4 regions of the Paenibacillus puldeungensis genome follow, and region 3 is predicted to be linked to each of the others. Evidence: a T-box and tRNA genes for the amino acid it is inferred to sense, from the RefSeq annotation. Region 3 holds a T-box; the other regions hold tRNA genes.

Evidence for each region. A T-box is a leader RNA that pairs with one kind of tRNA and senses whether it is charged. The one in region 3 lies ahead of leuS (leucine--tRNA ligase), so its partner is inferred to be a tRNA-Leu.
Region 1: it encodes a tRNA-Leu, which carries the amino acid that the T-box ahead of leuS (leucine--tRNA ligase) is inferred to sense. The anticodon was not compared.
Region 2: it encodes a tRNA-Leu, which carries the amino acid that the T-box ahead of leuS (leucine--tRNA ligase) is inferred to sense. The anticodon was not compared.
Region 4: it encodes a tRNA-Leu, which carries the amino acid that the T-box ahead of leuS (leucine--tRNA ligase) is inferred to sense. The anticodon was not compared.

What each region holds. Positions count from the first base shown of each region.
Region 1 covers NZ_JBHTLM010000001.1:607,728-611,749, forward strand. The annotation lists gene ACFQ3W_RS02590 (AzlD domain-containing protein) at 1-99, shown strand, start outside; gene ACFQ3W_RS02595 (AzlC family ABC transporter permease) at 111-842, shown strand; gene ACFQ3W_RS02600 (PAS domain-containing protein) at 851-1,477, opposite strand; gene ACFQ3W_RS02605 (helix-turn-helix domain-containing protein) at 1,735-2,055, shown strand; tRNA gene ACFQ3W_RS02610 (tRNA-Leu) at 2,115-2,197, shown strand; gene ACFQ3W_RS02615 (BlaI/MecI/CopY family transcriptional regulator) at 2,364-2,744, shown strand; gene ACFQ3W_RS02620 (M56 family metallopeptidase) at 2,741-4,022, shown strand, end outside.
Region 2 covers NZ_JBHTLM010000006.1:103,205-107,226, reverse strand. The annotation lists gene ACFQ3W_RS10465 (hypothetical protein) at 1-287, shown strand, start outside; gene ACFQ3W_RS10460 (hypothetical protein) at 434-649, shown strand; gene ACFQ3W_RS10455 (hypothetical protein) at 804-1,277, opposite strand; tRNA gene ACFQ3W_RS10450 (tRNA-Leu) at 1,478-1,562, shown strand; gene ACFQ3W_RS10445 (ArsR/SmtB family transcription factor) at 1,706-2,614, opposite strand; gene ACFQ3W_RS10440 (alpha-N-arabinofuranosidase) at 2,800-4,022, shown strand, end outside.
Region 3 covers NZ_JBHTLM010000011.1:86,045-90,066, forward strand. The annotation lists gene ACFQ3W_RS15660 (hypothetical protein) at 1-680, shown strand, start outside; tRNA gene ACFQ3W_RS15665 (tRNA-Pro) at 1,385-1,461, opposite strand; T-box leader at 1,629-1,847, shown strand; gene leuS (leucine--tRNA ligase) at 1,910-4,022, shown strand, end outside.
Region 4 covers NZ_JBHTLM010000004.1:90,244-94,265, reverse strand. The annotation lists gene ACFQ3W_RS07275 (hypothetical protein) at 1-412, shown strand, start outside; gene ACFQ3W_RS07270 (hypothetical protein) at 405-530, shown strand; gene ACFQ3W_RS07265 (hypothetical protein) at 1,089-1,229, opposite strand; gene ACFQ3W_RS07260 (hypothetical protein) at 1,226-1,522, opposite strand; tRNA gene ACFQ3W_RS07255 (tRNA-Leu) at 1,696-1,781, opposite strand; gene ACFQ3W_RS07250 (DUF523 domain-containing protein) at 1,872-2,342, opposite strand; gene ACFQ3W_RS07245 (hypothetical protein) at 2,515-2,799, opposite strand; gene ACFQ3W_RS07240 (YmaF family protein) at 2,976-3,338, opposite strand; gene ACFQ3W_RS07235 (arsenic resistance protein) at 3,839-4,022, opposite strand, start outside.

The DNA.
Region 1 (4,022 bases), on a different contig from region 3:
GTACCTACAATGCTAATTGCCTGGTGGTCCCAGCGCCTGCTATTGACCGTAGCGGCTGGCATCATATTTTATGCAGCCGCATATTACTTGCTTGGATAGGAGATAGGATAATGAGTAGAAGGGACGAAATGCGGCTGGCGCTCCGGGACGCATTCCCTATTATGATTGCATATTTTCCGTTGTCCATGACCTATGGGGTTCTAGCTGCAGCAGGTTCTCTTTCGCCGCTGCTCACGATCTTTAGCTCGGTTTGGATTTATTCGGGTGGAGCTCAATTCATGCTGCTCGGGATGTTTGCGGCAGCTTCCGCTCCAGTGATGATCGTTACAACGATTTTATTAGTGAGCATGCGGCACGTACTTTATGGGGCTACAATGGGACCTTACGTTGCAAATTGGAAAGAATCCTTGAAGTGGGCGGTCGCTTATGGACTAACGGATGAAGGATTTGCTGTGAGCTCTAGCAAAGCGGCTCGTGAGGGAGGGCTGGCACCAGCCTATTATCTAACTTTTGCGTTTGCCGGGTATGGATCTTGGGTAGCTGGAACAGTCGCCGGAACCGGCTTAGGCGGATTGGTTACATCCGAGCTGGCAACGATTCTTGGATTCGCTCTGCCAGCTCTGTTCTTGGCGCTGCTGTTAGGAGGCGACCGGACTTTGCCTTCTATGGCTGCGGCATGCAGCGGAGCTATACTGGCTACTTTAGCAGGTATGTTTAATCTGGGTGGAGCAGGTTTAGTTATTGGTGGGCTGATAGGCGCAACTATAGGTCAGCAGTTGAAATATCGCCTTCAAAAATATTCTACCGTGAGATCGGCGGAGGCTTCGGGTAAAACATCGTGATTTTTCTCTTACTCACAACCTTCAGAATGGTCTAGAATAGCTGAGTATTTAGGATATAGGACGCGGATACACTTGGGGCAAATGTCATGTGTAAACTCTGCTCGGGTTTGCTTCTTGAGATAAGCTTCGGGGGAATTCCATTTGTTGTTTTCATCTTTAATGCTTTTGCAGACAGCGCAGATGGGAAGCAATTCACCGGCTAGACTGATTTGGGACAAGGAATGCTCTAAATGCGCTTCCTTCTCTTTATAGCAAGTGATATCGGTATACACCAATACGATACCGCCAACGGTCCCTGTATTCAGAAATATTGGGGTTATCTCCGCCAAAAACCATCGTACTCCCTGGGGGGAGTGTATATGAAATTCTGTTGCATAAGAATCATTATTTCCTAACAGCATGGAGCCAAATTGCTCAAGAAATTGCTGGGCATTGTTACTTCCGTTTGCTGCTAAGGAATCCAAATATTCAATGAAGTTGGCTCCAGGTTCATCCCATAGCGGATTATGCCCGTATTCGAACGTTTTGGTAGCCCAACTGTGGTTCACGGCGGCAATTGTCCCATCCGGAACAATAATCGCTACACTGGATTGAAGGGAATCGAAAGCTTCTTTCCACAAAGATATCTCTTTCACGTGACACGCTCCTGCATTTAAAATGGGGGCGAGAGGCTATGATAAAATATAGGGTGTCATAATTTTCCTATATTTTTAATCCACCTAGGCGCTCAAATATGAATTATCCAGATAAGAATAATTTCATTCTATTATATACGTACTTACGTATTTAAACAACACAAAAATACTTATTTACGTCATATTTTGCTTAAAGGAAGGTTGGAGAGAAGTTGTCCATATACGAACGTATTGAATTGCTGATTCAAAATCAAGGAATGACCAAAAAAGCATTTTGTTTGGAGCTTAATATAAGTACAGGAAATTTGGGTGACTGGAAACGGGGGAAATCAACGCCTAGTACGAATAAGCTGATCGAAATCGCGGCTTTTTTTGATGTAAGCTTGGACTGGCTGATGACCGGTCGGGAAAAGGAGCTCATTTGTACTGGACAGCGTAAGGCGGAGTATGTGGTTCGAGAGCGCGAGGATCAGGACTGGGAAATCTTTATTCAAACTTTGAACGAATCGGAAAAAAGATTCATTCGCGAGTATATCGAGTTTACACGGTATAAAAAGCTGAAGTCCCAAGGTAAATAATACCACTTTACATTTTGTAACCCGGACGATATAATAAAAAATGTTCGTTTCAAAAATTTGCGGTCGTGGTGGAATGGCAGACACGCTATCTTGAGGGGGTAGTGGGGGAAACCCCGTGGAGGTTCGAGTCCTCTCGACCGCATCAAAACGTTTGACTAACATATTGATAAGCCCTATCGGGCAACTAGCGGCTGTGTTTTTCGTACCTGAAAAGCACAGCCGTTTTTTTTGATGCTAGGTAATTGACTCTTGGACTACATATTGTTATTATAAATTTAGCCTACATTGTGTATGTATAAGGAGGAGGAATGATTCAAACAGTATCCGATTCCGAATTGGAATTAATGAAAATTATTTGGGCGAATGACGGTACAGCCTTATACGCTGAAATTATGGATGAATTGGATTCAAAAGGTAATGCATGGCAAAAGAACACCGTTATTACCTTGCTATCCCGCTTGGTAGATAAAGGATTGCTGAAAACAAGCAAGATTGGCCGCCGTAACGAATATCGTGCCGTATTTACTGAGAGGGAATATCAGGCTGCACAAACTCAAAACTTCCTTGACAAGCTCTATGAGGGAAGCGCAAAGGGACTTGTACTGACCTTGATTCAAAAGGAAATGATTTCTCCGGATGATTACGAAGATTTGAAAAGGTTTTGGAAAGAGGGCAGTAAACATTTATGAATGACCTACTCAAAACGATTGTGTCGTTATCTATTTCCGGGGCTATCGTGGCTCTTGTCCTTTTGCTCTGTAGGCCTCTTTACAGAAACCGGATTAGCAGGACATGGCAGTACTATATTTGGTTGGTCGTAATTGCCCGCCTGCTGTTACCCTTTACACCGGAATCAAGTCCTGTTGGAGATTTTCTGCAAAAGGCTGACAATACTATTTCGGCCCAATTACAACAAATTCATACCATTTCCTCAACTTCAGATCCCACCGCAGATGCGATCGGTGCCGATGACATAACACAAAATCAGCCTCAGTCAATGAGCAAACAGCAAGAAAACACCCCTGTGCTACTTCTAACTATCCTTGAACATAACCTTTGGACGGTCTGGCTAGCCATCGTCCTTACTCTTCTCATTCGTAAAATTACAATGTATCAGAGCTTTGTGCGACATGTTAAAGCTGGACGGGTAAAGGTATTCGATGAGAACCTTTTGAACCGTTTGACAGAAGTTTGCGAACAAAACCGTGTAAAAAGGGCAATTGAGCTTTACACGAATGAGATGATCTCATCTCCTATGCTGATAGGTGCTTTCCATCCCTTTATTGTATTGCCACATAAGGATATTCCAGATCGCGATATTCAATACATTATGCTTCATGAATTAACACACTATAGACGGCTGGATGTGCTATATAAATGGCTGGTTCAGATTACAATCTGTATTCATTGGTTTAACCCACTGGTTTATTTCATGAGTCGTGAAATTAGTCGAAGCTGTGAGCTTTCCTGTGATGAAGCCATTATAAAAAAACAGAACGCAGATGGGAAACAGGCCTATGGAGATACTTTGCTAAACGCTGTGAAAATGGATGGCAACTTTAAGAAATCCGTTGCTTCTGTTACTTTCAGCGAAAGCAAAATGCTGCTAAAAGAAAGGTTAGGTGCCATAATGAGTTATAAAAAGAAGTCAAAATTGGCAATTGCAATGACCCTTGTCCTAACGCTATGTGTCAGTGTTGGTGCTACTGCGGTAGGTGCTTATGCACATCAATCCAAATTGATCCCTTTACCCAAAGATACTACCTCTGTTGCAAAAAATACGGTTCAAGTAAATGTTGAACACAGCAATATTATTTTGATGCCATCAGTAGATAGCAAATTTCATTATGATTACGATCATTCGATCTATGAAATAGATACTAAAACAAATAAAGGTTCCATCAAAATTACCGTTAAGCCTCAAAGGGGTAAATTAGATGAATTTGATTGGACAGAGGACCAAAGAA
Region 2 (4,022 bases), on a different contig from region 3:
TTATTTCGAAATTGTCAGATGCTAAGGTTACTTTTGAACGTGCCCTGGATTGTAAACATACAGAGTTTGATGACCTTTATCCCTATATGCTCGAACATCCCCAGTTTTTCTGGTACAAACGGTATGTAGCATGGTCGCAACTGTTAACGATAGCTGAACTGTGTCAAGAACTGAATGTGCCTTGGAAGGATCAGTTCACCCCTCAGCAGGTAGGGTATGTAGAACAAAGGGTTATGTCGGCAAAAGTATTGGATTTCTGGTTCGAGAAGGAGCATGCCTCACGTTAAGTTCGTAGGCCGCAAGAGCTCTGCCGATCGCCAAGAAAGAGCTTCATGGGATATCAAGACTCCGGCTGGTCCAGTGCCAGCGGGGTCTTTTTTTGAATAAGAGTGCTCAACGTCAGAAAATCATGAAGTGGAAGGTGAAGGTTTCGATGATATCGGATGATCAATTGAATGAATACCGTCTGTCCGGCGAAAAGGTGCGCGTCGTCCGGGACGCGCTCGAAGAAAATGACGTCAGAGGCGTCGTGGTGGCTTGGGATGAGAACCATGTGCTGATTCGGAAGCCCAACCGCAATGTCGTAAAACTGGACCGTAACTATATATATCGCCCCTCCCGGGAGCCTCGCATTTCTCTGGAGGACTAGAAGCATAATTTCCGCTAGATGGGACATCGTATAGGTTGATCTGCAAGATCATTCTATTGGGGTAACCCGGGTACAGGGAGCATTATCTGGTTCCCCGATCCAATAACTAACTGTATATGTGCTACATGAAGGGGGGCCCTAAAGGTTAAAGCAACTAAACTTTAGAGTCTCCCTTTGCTGTGATGTGTGCGGACTTGGCGACAGGGCTGTTTGTTTTGTGCGACGATAAGGAAGCAGATTGCTTCGTTTTGATGGGACTTGGACTACCGTCACTCCCTAAATAGGCGCGCATTCGAGACGAGATTTCCCGGCGCATGCCGGCCCAAAGAATGCGCATCTTTCCATGAAATCCGCGACAGCGGTATTCCGCTTCGATACCGGACTCGTCCTGGGTAACTCGGTATATTTCAATTTTCCTTTCACGGAATACGTCATGAATTTCCGCGAGCACCAGATTGACGCGCCGTTCTCCGCCGCGAATGAAATCCACATATACATCCGGGCTCTTAAGCACTCCGCTTTGTTCCAGAATGCGGGCATCCCGCTGAAATATTTTCTGCAAAAATCCGAGCAGCAAAGCGCTTTTGATCAGCGCAAGCTCATCTTCCTTGAGGCCGGGTACAGCCATCGAAAAACGCCTCCCAATTAATACGAACTTATGTTCTTATTCTACTCTATACGGGTGATTTAAATCAAGAAAAAGAAGGAAATCCGTTTTTAGGGGGGAGGAACTCAAACAAACGTATGAAAAATATGTTGACTCAAGTTCTGCTGCGTGATATTATAAATCTTGTCGCTGCAGAAAAACTTCTGACAGTCAGACAACAAGCGGTCGTGGCGGAATTGGCAGACGCGCACGGTTCAGGTCCGTGTGGGCTAACCCCCCGTGGAGGTTCGAGTCCTCTCGACCGCATTACCAAACGATGAATAAGCTCTTGAGTTTCCTTTGTTGGAAATTCAAGAGCTTTTTGTTTATGTTATACCCGTAACCGTAACGCTTTCTCCGCAATTTACCTCATCAGCTCTTTGGCCGTATCATGATCAGCGTACTATCCGTTAATCTTCTGTATAAAACAGTTCGAGGATCAAATGATCGCTGTAGTTGCCAAATCCTTTTCCGAACAGGGTCAATCCACCAGGATGAACGGCTTCATTTTCAACAGATAACCGAAATGTACATTGTTTAAGACGGATGTTAACTTCGCTTAAAGTTACATCCGATAGTTTCAGTCCGTCCATATACGTACCGTCCTGCGTAATGCGCAGTCGTTTCAGCAAGCCGTATTGGTTGGTTTGGCGGGGCCACCAATCCGGTGTATATTTACCGGGCCTGTCGCCGTAGTCGCCGGGACTGGTCCACGTTCCTAGCATCTTTCCGTTAAACGTGAATGTGATGTCGGAAGGGTAATTATTATTTATTCCCGGGGCCTCCGACGCAATCTCCATTGTCAGCACAAGCTCTTGCGGGTTCTGGCTTGACAACAAATAATTGGGTGCCTTGTATTCGATAAAGCCCTTGCCGAACCAGAGGATAGCAGCATTGATTCGTTCGGGTTCCCAGAAATAGCGGGGATCGTCGAAGCTGCCGATGATGTTGTCCGCTGTAGCCAAACCGCAGGTCGGTTCGATGTAAAAATCGGAGTAATGCCCGACCGGAATTTCCACTCGGTGACTTTTGCGCTTGGATGCGGGTTCCGCGGGAAATTGGATTTCCGCACCAGATACGGCAAGAGAACAAACTTTTTGCAGACCGCTTTTGCCCGGCGTCATACGGGTATCTACCAGACCGGACTCTGATAGCTTACGAACATGCATCGTCATGATCGCGCTTGATAATCCAACCGCCTCGGCCAATTCTTTGATATTCATCGGACGTATCGACAATAGGCGCAGCACGTGCAAACGGACGGGACTTGCGAGTGCTTCGTAAACGGGAAGCGATTTTTCTGTAAGGTCAAGTTTCATGAGTATCCACCTTATTGTATTTGGTTAATAAATATATTAAACACATATCTGATTTTTGACAAGATAACAGGATTGGTGTTTGATCTGTCGTAAGTAAATTGACATAAATAAACAATGAAGAATATAATATTTATATAAATATGAATTAATTAATATAAACATTAATTAAGGAGTGAAAGCTATTTATGACATTCAAGGGTGTATTAAATGCCGATACCGGCAAGGGTACGATCAGCCGCCATATTTACGGCCATTTTTCCGAGCATTTGGGCAGATGCATCTATGAAGGAATTTGGGTGGGCGAGGATTCGCCGATTCCCAATACAAACGGAATTCGCAATGATGTTGTGAAAGCGCTTAAGAAAATTAAAATACCGGTTTTGCGTTGGCCGGGAGGATGTTTCGCGGACGAGTACCATTGGAAAGACGGCATCGGCCCGAAAGAAGGAAGAAAGCGAATGATCAACACGCATTGGGGCGGCGTAGTGGAGAACAACCATTTCGGTACCCACGAATTTATGCAGTTGTGCGCGCAGCTTGGGTGCGAGCCTTACATCAACGGCAATGTCGGCAGCGGCACGGTTCAGGAGATATCTGAATGGGTGGAGTACCTGACGTTTGGCGGCGTTTCTCCGATGGCTGAGCTGCGTGTCCAAAACGGCCGTAAGGAGCCATGGAAGGTTACCTACTTCGGTGTTGGCAACGAAAATTGGGGCTGCGGCGGCAACATGCGTCCGGAGTACTACGCAGACTTGTATCGCCGTTATCAAACCTATGTTCGGGACTATGACGGGAATAAGATCCACCGGATTGCCTGCGGACCCAATTCAGATGATTACAATTGGACGGATGTGCTGGTGCGTGAAGCCGGACGGTATATGGATTCGATTACGTTGCATTATTATACGCTGCCCAACGATAGCTGGGAGGACAAAGGAGCAGCAACCGGATTCGACGAGAAGGCTTGGTTCGTTACGCTGAAAAAAGCGCTGAAGATGGATGAGCTGATTACGCGCCACAGCACGATTATGGATAAATACGATCCAGAGCGTCGAGTTGGCCTTATCGTGGATGAGTGGGGAACCTGGTACAACGTGGAACCGGGCACCAATCCCGGCTTCCTGTATCAGCAAAATACGATCCGCGATGCGCTTGTCGCCGGACTGACGCTGAATATTTTCCATAAGCACAACCATCGCGTCCGTATGGCCAATATTGCTCAAACCGTCAATGTTCTTCAAGCCGTCATTTTGACGGAAGGGAAGAAGATGGTTTTGACCCCGACGTATCATGTTTTCGACATGTATAAAGTTCATCAGGACGCCGAATTGCTGGAACTGTCGTTAGATGCGGGCAGCTACAAGCTGGACGATAGCGAAATTCCGGCGGTATCGGCCACGGCATCCCG
Region 3 (4,022 bases):
AAGCTAAATCAGCTGAGCTTTTTGCCACGGCTAATCCAAAATTCATGATGGTACTGGAGGATCTGTACCGGGAGCCACGCAGTAAGGATCAGATGCATTTGATGGGGAAAAAACGCAGCTTGTTGTACTATTCGGTTGATCCAAGTAGTCTTACGTCTTTTGACGTAGACGGCACGGCTAGTTTAAAACTATTGCTGAACCAGACTTATTTCGAGCGAGGCGAATCTTTTGTGCTTCAGCCACGGGGCTGGGTATTTGATGATGGATTGAGCGAATCGTTGGCTCTGCGTTTTTTTGCCGGATTTGTACCGGCTCTTACGTTAGTAGTTGATGGCGAGACGGATCAAGTAATAAGTCTTGAGCTGTCGCGTGCTGAAATCAGGCATCAGGTTGAATTAATTGGGGCAAGGCCGTCGGCGCCTCGCAGAAATAACCACTTTCTATATTTGGATCTCGGCGGGGGATTGGTTTACGTCATCGATTTGGAAGGGCAACCCGAGGTGAAGACGTGGGAGGACATAAATAAGCGCGATGTCTATAAACTGGCGGAAAAAGAGAGATTTGCACAATTTGATCACGAGCGGGCGGAGCCAATATCAGGCGGGGTCGGCATTTTACTCGATCAGGATTCTATTGAATCCCTGCTTGAGACGGTCAATCGGGAGTTGAAGAAAGGCTAAGAAACTATGCTTTGATAGCGCTGGCGAGAGTTAAGCTCATAGTTGGAATTCATTTGAATTCTAACGAATCTGAGACACGTTAATCAATCAAAAACAGAGGTCTACCCATTCTAAAGAACCTGAGGAAGCTTATTTAGTACTTTTTCGTTCGTTTTGCCATTATTTCAGGTAAATAAGATCATCTGGGTTCGTTAGCGCGAGAAAGTCTACATTTTTGTCCAAATAAGCTCCATAGGATTCGTTAGGGTGTGAACGATAGCAGCCACATCGAGAAAGTGGCAGGTTCAAGGAAAGTATCTGGGAAGTTACTCGCAGCAAACAAGAGGGAGGAAATTTGATGAATCATTCCTATTGCATTAAAAAGGTTTTCGTTTTGATATTGACAATTACATGTATAATTACGACAAGCTGTAACAAATCCAACCCTTACATAATTTTCGCGGAAAAGAATGTTCTTACCAACGAATCACGAATGTCTTTGGAGAAAAGACTTGACGACAACAAGATTGAGTTCAAAATAGATGAATTAGGTAATATTCTTATAAAAGAATCGGATATCAATAAAGCTGTAATATGCTGTAGCTAATACTTGGATTATGTAAATAGGTAATAGCGTGGAAAGACTAAGGTATAACAAGAGTTAATCTACTTTTTTAGAAAAATAAAAAAAGCCTTGAAAATCAAAGCTTTCTGAATGTTAGATATGGTCGAGACGACAGGATTTGAACCTGCGACCTCTTGCTCCCGAAGCAAGCGCTCTACCAAGCTGAGCCACGTCTCGTTAATCAAAAGTCTATCAAAAACGGTGGAAACATTTATAAATTATACTCCTTTGATGAAAACTGTAAAGGGGGAGGTGTATGAAAAATTTGCGAACGGGTGACAGCAGCTAGCCATTGACGATATGGGGTATCTTTTTATATAATAATGGGTGATTAAATTGGATATTCTGGAACTTTGAAGAGGAATATTAGTTTGAATTACACTACACAGAGAGCCGGTATTTTGGTGCAAGCCGGTTGGTGAATCCAAATGAACTCGCCTTGGAGTTATGATGCCAAAAGCATCATCGTCTTGCCCGCGTTAAGGGTGTAAAGTGAGCGGAGGACAAAGCATGTTCGACGCTAACTAGGGTGGTACCACGGGAAACTTCCTCTCGTCCCTAGCGATGATACGCTACGGGACGGGAGGTTTTTTACATTTGAGAGCAGTTTAAGGAGGATCACACAATGGCGGATAACAACATTCCCCATGACGTTTATGAGGCCCAGGCGATTGAGCCGAAATGGCAGAAATACTGGGATGAGCATCATACTTTCAAGACTCGTGAAGAGAAGGGCAAACCGAAGTTTTACGCGCTTGATATGTTCCCTTACCCATCAGGAGCAGGGCTGCATGTAGGCCATCCGGAAGGGTATACAGCGACAGATATCGTCTCCCGCTATAAACGATTGAGAGGGTACAATGTGCTGCATCCGATGGGCTGGGACGCTTTCGGGCTGCCGGCCGAGCAGCATGCGCTTGATACAGGCGAGCATCCGAGGGATATCACGGTTAAGAACATCAATAACTTCCGGCGTCAGATCAAATCGCTGGGCTTCTCCTATGACTGGGACCGCGAGATCAGCACGACCGATCCGGCGTACTACAAATGGACGCAGTGGATCTTTATCCAGCTGTATAAAAGAGGTCTAGCTTACGTAGCCGAGGTACCTGTAAACTGGTGCCCTGCGCTGGGAACGGTGCTGGCGAACGAAGAAGTTATCGATGGGAAGAGCGAACGCGGCGGTCACCCAGTTATCCGCAAACCGATGCGTCAGTGGGTGCTGAAAATTACTGAATACGCAGACCGTTTGTTGGACGATCTTGAGGAGCTTGACTGGTCAGAAAGCATTAAAGATATGCAGCGCAACTGGATCGGCAAGTCCAAAGGGGCGGAGGTCGTGTTCGGCATCGAAGGACATGATGCTTCCCTGACCGTCTTCACAACGCGTCCGGACACCTTGTTTGGAGCCAGCTATGCGGTGCTTGCACCAGAGCATGAACTGGTGAAGACGATTACGACAGGTGCCCAGCTTGAAGCGGTTAAGGCTTATCAAGACCAAGCCGCACGCAAGAGCGACCTTGAACGTACAGATTTGGCAAAGGAAAAAACAGGCGTATTCACCGGGGCGTATGCGATCAATCCGGTCAACGGCGCTAAGCTGCCGATTTGGATTGCCGACTACGTGCTGGCGGGCTACGGAACTGGGGCCATCATGGCCGTACCGGGTCATGACGAACGGGACTACGAATTTGCCAAGCAATTTGATCTGCCTATTATTGAAGTCGTTGAAGGTGGAGATTTGGACAAGGAAGCGTATGCCGGTGACGGACCGCATGCCAACTCCGACTTTTTGAATGGGTTGAACAATGAAGAGGCCATTAAGAAAATGATCTCCTGGTTGGAGGAGAGCGGAAAAGGGCAAGGCAAGGTAACTTACCGCCTGCGCGACTGGCTGTTTAGCCGCCAGCGTTATTGGGGCGAGCCGATCCCGATTATCCATCTGGAGGACGGCACGATGAAGCCGGTACCAGAGGATCAGCTTCCGCTTGTATTGCCGGACGTAGATGCGATCAAGCCGTCAGGCACCGGAGAGTCTCCGCTGGCAAATGTGACGGAATGGGTCAACACGACCGATCCGGAAACCGGTCTTCCTGCCCGTCGCGAGACGAACACGATGCCGCAATGGGCTGGCAGTTGCTGGTACTATCTACGCTACATCGATCCGCATAACGACCAGGAGCTGTGCTCCAAGGAGAAGCAGCAGGAATGGCTGCCGGTTGACCTGTACATCGGCGGTGCGGAACATGCCGTTCTTCACCTTCTGTATGCGCGCTTCTGGCATAAAGTATTGTACGACCTCGGGGTGGTTTCGACGAAAGAACCGTTCCACAAGCTGGTTAACCAAGGTATGATTCTCGGCACCAATAACGAGAAAATGAGTAAATCCCGCGGCAACGTCATCAATCCGGACGAGATCGTTAATGAATACGGTGCGGATACGCTGCGCGTCTACGAAATGTTTATGGGTCCGCTGGAAGCTACGAAGCCTTGGAACGCAAACGGCGTAGAAGGAACACATCGTTTCCTTTCCCGGGTATGGCGTTTGTTCATCGGAGAAAACGGCGGCTTGAATACGAAAATTACCGCAGATGGCGGTAGTGATGAGTTCAAGCGGACTTGGCACAAAACGATCAAGAAGGTAACCGAGGATTTTGAGGGGCTGCGCTTCAATACGGCGATTAGCCAGCTGATGATTTTTGTGAACGAGGCGTACAAAACCGACGTTGTTCCGAAGG
Region 4 (4,022 bases), on a different contig from region 3:
AATTGCAGGCGATACAATCCTTGAGTCTACAAATGCATGGTTACAACAAATGACCTGGAGGAATGCGGTTAGACAATCCGACGAACAGGACTATCGAGAAGCGTATGAGCTCATACATTTGCTTAAGGATTATTGGTCAGACCTTAAAACCCACTTTGGAAGCGTATATGACATTCCCTTCTTCGGTAACAGCATCAAGAACCTTGAGGATTATTATCAAATAAAGTTCATTACAGACAAGCCATCGTTCTACAGATATGTACTGATTGTCCTAATAAGTGGCGGTTTTCGTCAGCAGCTCATGCAGTTCTTGATCGATCCCACAACTAGAGAGAACTGGAATCAAATTATCGCTTCCCTGCCCGCTCTACTTGCTCAGACTTCGGGAGAGGAGGTGACACTCAATGGGTAACGTTGGAATCGCATTAGGCGGCGGCAAGGCCTTCTCTGCTCCTGCATGGTTCATTCTGGTTCTTATCGGCTTGGCTGTTATCGGCATCAACCATGTAATCAAAAAGGTAAAGAACTAAAACGAAAGAGCACCTACTCCTTGAGGGAAAGGTGCTCATCATTCTTTATTTTAGCTTTACCATACGCTTCTTCGATGGAAGCAGCCTTTTAATTGGTGAAGCCATTGTAATGCTGGTTCTTTAATTCATTATTCGTTAGCTCCACATACCGTTTCGTCATCTCTAATTGTGACGTGACCTAGCATCCGTTGCAACGCTAATGCACTCCCGCCTTGCCTCAGGAACAATATAGAGAATGAGTGCCGCAGATCATACGGAACAATATGCGTTCCGAGCTTCTTGCAGTAGAATTCAATCCTGTCTCCCATGTATGCCGATTTAGCGGTTTGCCCTCGTAAATGCAGAAGACAGGAACTGACTCGTCCCATTCATCTAGTCTGACCGATATTAGTTCAGAAATAACCTTGGCGCTGTCTCGGGCAAATAATGAAGCGTGCGGAGGCTTTCGCCTTAGCCGTCTCCTGCCTTACTTCAACTTCCAGTTCTCTGATATTAATATCCGTTCAAGAAGCGCAAACGCCTCTTTAGGCAGTATTCCAGTGTCCAGAAAGAAGAGCATTAAGGCTTGATCGTGAGCCTCGTATAAGTGCTTGTATCGGGAGAGATAAGCAGTTCACGAATCACGTTCTCATCCAGGTTGACGATACGCCCTTCCGCTTTTCGCTTCTTGAAGTTCAGAAGTGGATTATCATCAATCATTCCTTCGTACACCAGTTAAAGAACGTACTCAGATAGACGAGCCGATTATTGTAGGTCGCAGGTTTAATGCCATCCGCGCCCAAATAATCATACGCGCTCTTTTCAAATCCCTCAGCATCACGTGGTTTTCCCACTTCGGGATATCGACGGAAAAAGCGATTCACATGTTCCCTGTAGTCATTCATCGTTTGCTCGGATATCCCCTGTGCCTTCTTCCAGATCACAAACTGTCCAAGTGCCACCTCATATGTTGCTGGAGCCGACTTCTTTACTTTTGTTAAACGTCCTGCCAAAACAAAAACCTCCTTCACCTTCGCCTGAGATTTACTCAAGCGCCGCAAAGGAGGATTCATGCTTTCTCACTAATCCTGTGGTCAAAATGATCGATTCAGCTACACAGGACCAAGGGATTATGTACGATTTAGCGAATATCACCAAAGGGCCTTAACCCTGAAAAAGCTTATGATGCCGAGGACCGGGCTCGAACCGGTACGGTTGTCACCAACCGCAGGATTTTAAGTCCTGTGCGTCTGCCTATTCCGCCACCCCGGCAAATATGGAAACCTTGATATCATCAAGCATCTCCAAAATGCTGCATTTAATATTATATACAGATTGGATCATAAATTCAATATAAAATCTTTACTCACCGGTATCCAAGATTTCATCAAGAAACTGGTGCTCCGACATTACTTTAAATCCCTCTCTCCGCAATAGTGCCGCTGTTACACCGTTTCCGGCTATTTTTTCACCAGAAAAAGTGCCATTATAGATCATCGTAGTCCCACAGGAAGGACTGAACTCTTTGAGGACGACTTTAACCGCACCAACCTCGCGTGCAGTTCTTAACGTTTCATAAGCCCCTTTGACATACAGCTCAGTGACATCCTGACCCGATTTATCAATCACCTTGGCCTTTCCCTCCAGAACGTCTTCTCCAACTCCCCCAATGATCTCAGCCGGTTCTCTCGGCGTTGCAAAGCCTCCCAGCAGTTCCGGACAAACGGTGATTGCCTTATGATCTTGCACCAGTCTTGCGATCGCATCCTGCAGGCAATCCGTTCCATTGTATCTGACCTTCAAGCCGGCTAAATATGAGCTGACTAAGTACATAAGGCACCCACTCCAATAAATAATAGATAAGTAGACATAAACTATAGCAGCTAAAGCGCAAAGAACATGCTGAGAGATTATAACATAGGAAAATAGCTTTCGTCTGTTTCAGGAAAAATTCATCTTATTATTTTTACTATCTATTGCCATCGGAGGGTTAAAATTCGACACCCTACCTATTCTTCTGCAATTCGCAAATGGTCGCTGCAATAGCTTCGGCATGCTTTGTAGCGGGAATTTTTCCGATATACTTCCCATATTTATCCCCGCTTAATCGCAGTGGTTCCTCTTTCATAGCGGGAACAAACAGACCGAGTATCGACAATCCAACCCTGCCAAGTGGAAGGACCATCTTTTTCGTACCGCAGGCTTGCTGGGCAATTCGAACAATTTCATGTCCGAAAATAACGTCCGAAGCTACAATGTCATCCAGGTTAAAGGCATCCCCAACAGCCAAAACCAGGTGGTTAGGGTTACGAGCTGCTCTGCAAGTTCATCAAGCTTTTCACGAAATTTCAGCTCAATTGTGCAACCGGAACTTAATCTAGAACTAAAAAAAGGATAGGCCCATAGAGCATATCCGTTTAAATATTAAATCCGCGTTTTATCCCTATTCACATACAAATGTTCTCATTAAACCAGAGGCGCTTGAATTAATGTCGCGAAATTGAATCGGTGTACGTGACCGTCATTTAATGTAGTTTGACCAGTAACAAAATGTACATGTTTTCCATTTCCGACTGGGATAGCTGGTCCTGTTCTGATTTTCTTCAATTTATGAAAATGGTTCAAGAAATCCGTTCTTTCCAAATTAATTTCATGAACATGACTTTTTCCTACCCGAATCGCTTGCCCTGTAACCCCTGCAAAGCGATGGTTATGTCGATCTGCACCTTCTTCAGCCAATTTGGTGCTGCCTTCAAATTCATGTACATGTCTCTGTTCCTTTTTCACCCCTGTTCGTTTCTTCTTTATCCTTGGTGCCTTCTTGTGCATCCGCCCCATGCCTCCTTGAACATTTTTGAACTTCCGTACATCTTATTAAGGCAAATTCGATAAGTTCAGGGCTACTATCATGGGGACTAATAATTTGTTCAACGATGCGTTAGCCTGCTAAAGTCAATTACTAGGCATCTGTACAGTCATTTAGTTATTTACCTACATAGTATACGCATGTAAGAAAAAGAATTTGAAAGAACTCGAACTGATTCCCTTTGATAAGGAGTGAATTCAAATGGCATATATGGCACTACCACCACCACCCATTTTCGTCCCAGAAAAACCTGCGGTATCTTATATAATCGACTGCGTATATCAATACACTTATGTTTGGTTATGGAATGGAGAAAGCTTTTGGTTTTACCCGACGCAGGTCGAATATAGTGAAGTTTCAGGCTATCGTTGGAATGGAGTATTCTGGATGCCTTACAGAGTCAATCCAGGGCTTATCAATGCAGTTTCATGTGCTCCAGTTCCTACTCTATATTAGAACCTGGTTAAACTTTTTTGTTCCCTTGGGAGCGCCACGATGTCCAATGTGCAGCGCTCCTTGGAACACAACGTATATAGACAAGCTCGGCAATTAGTTCTACTACGGTTTGAGTGACTACTACAGCCGCTGCAATCGCAGCCATTTCTTCAGGTAGAGTAAGGGCTAAAGGAAGTACGACTAAAGAATTC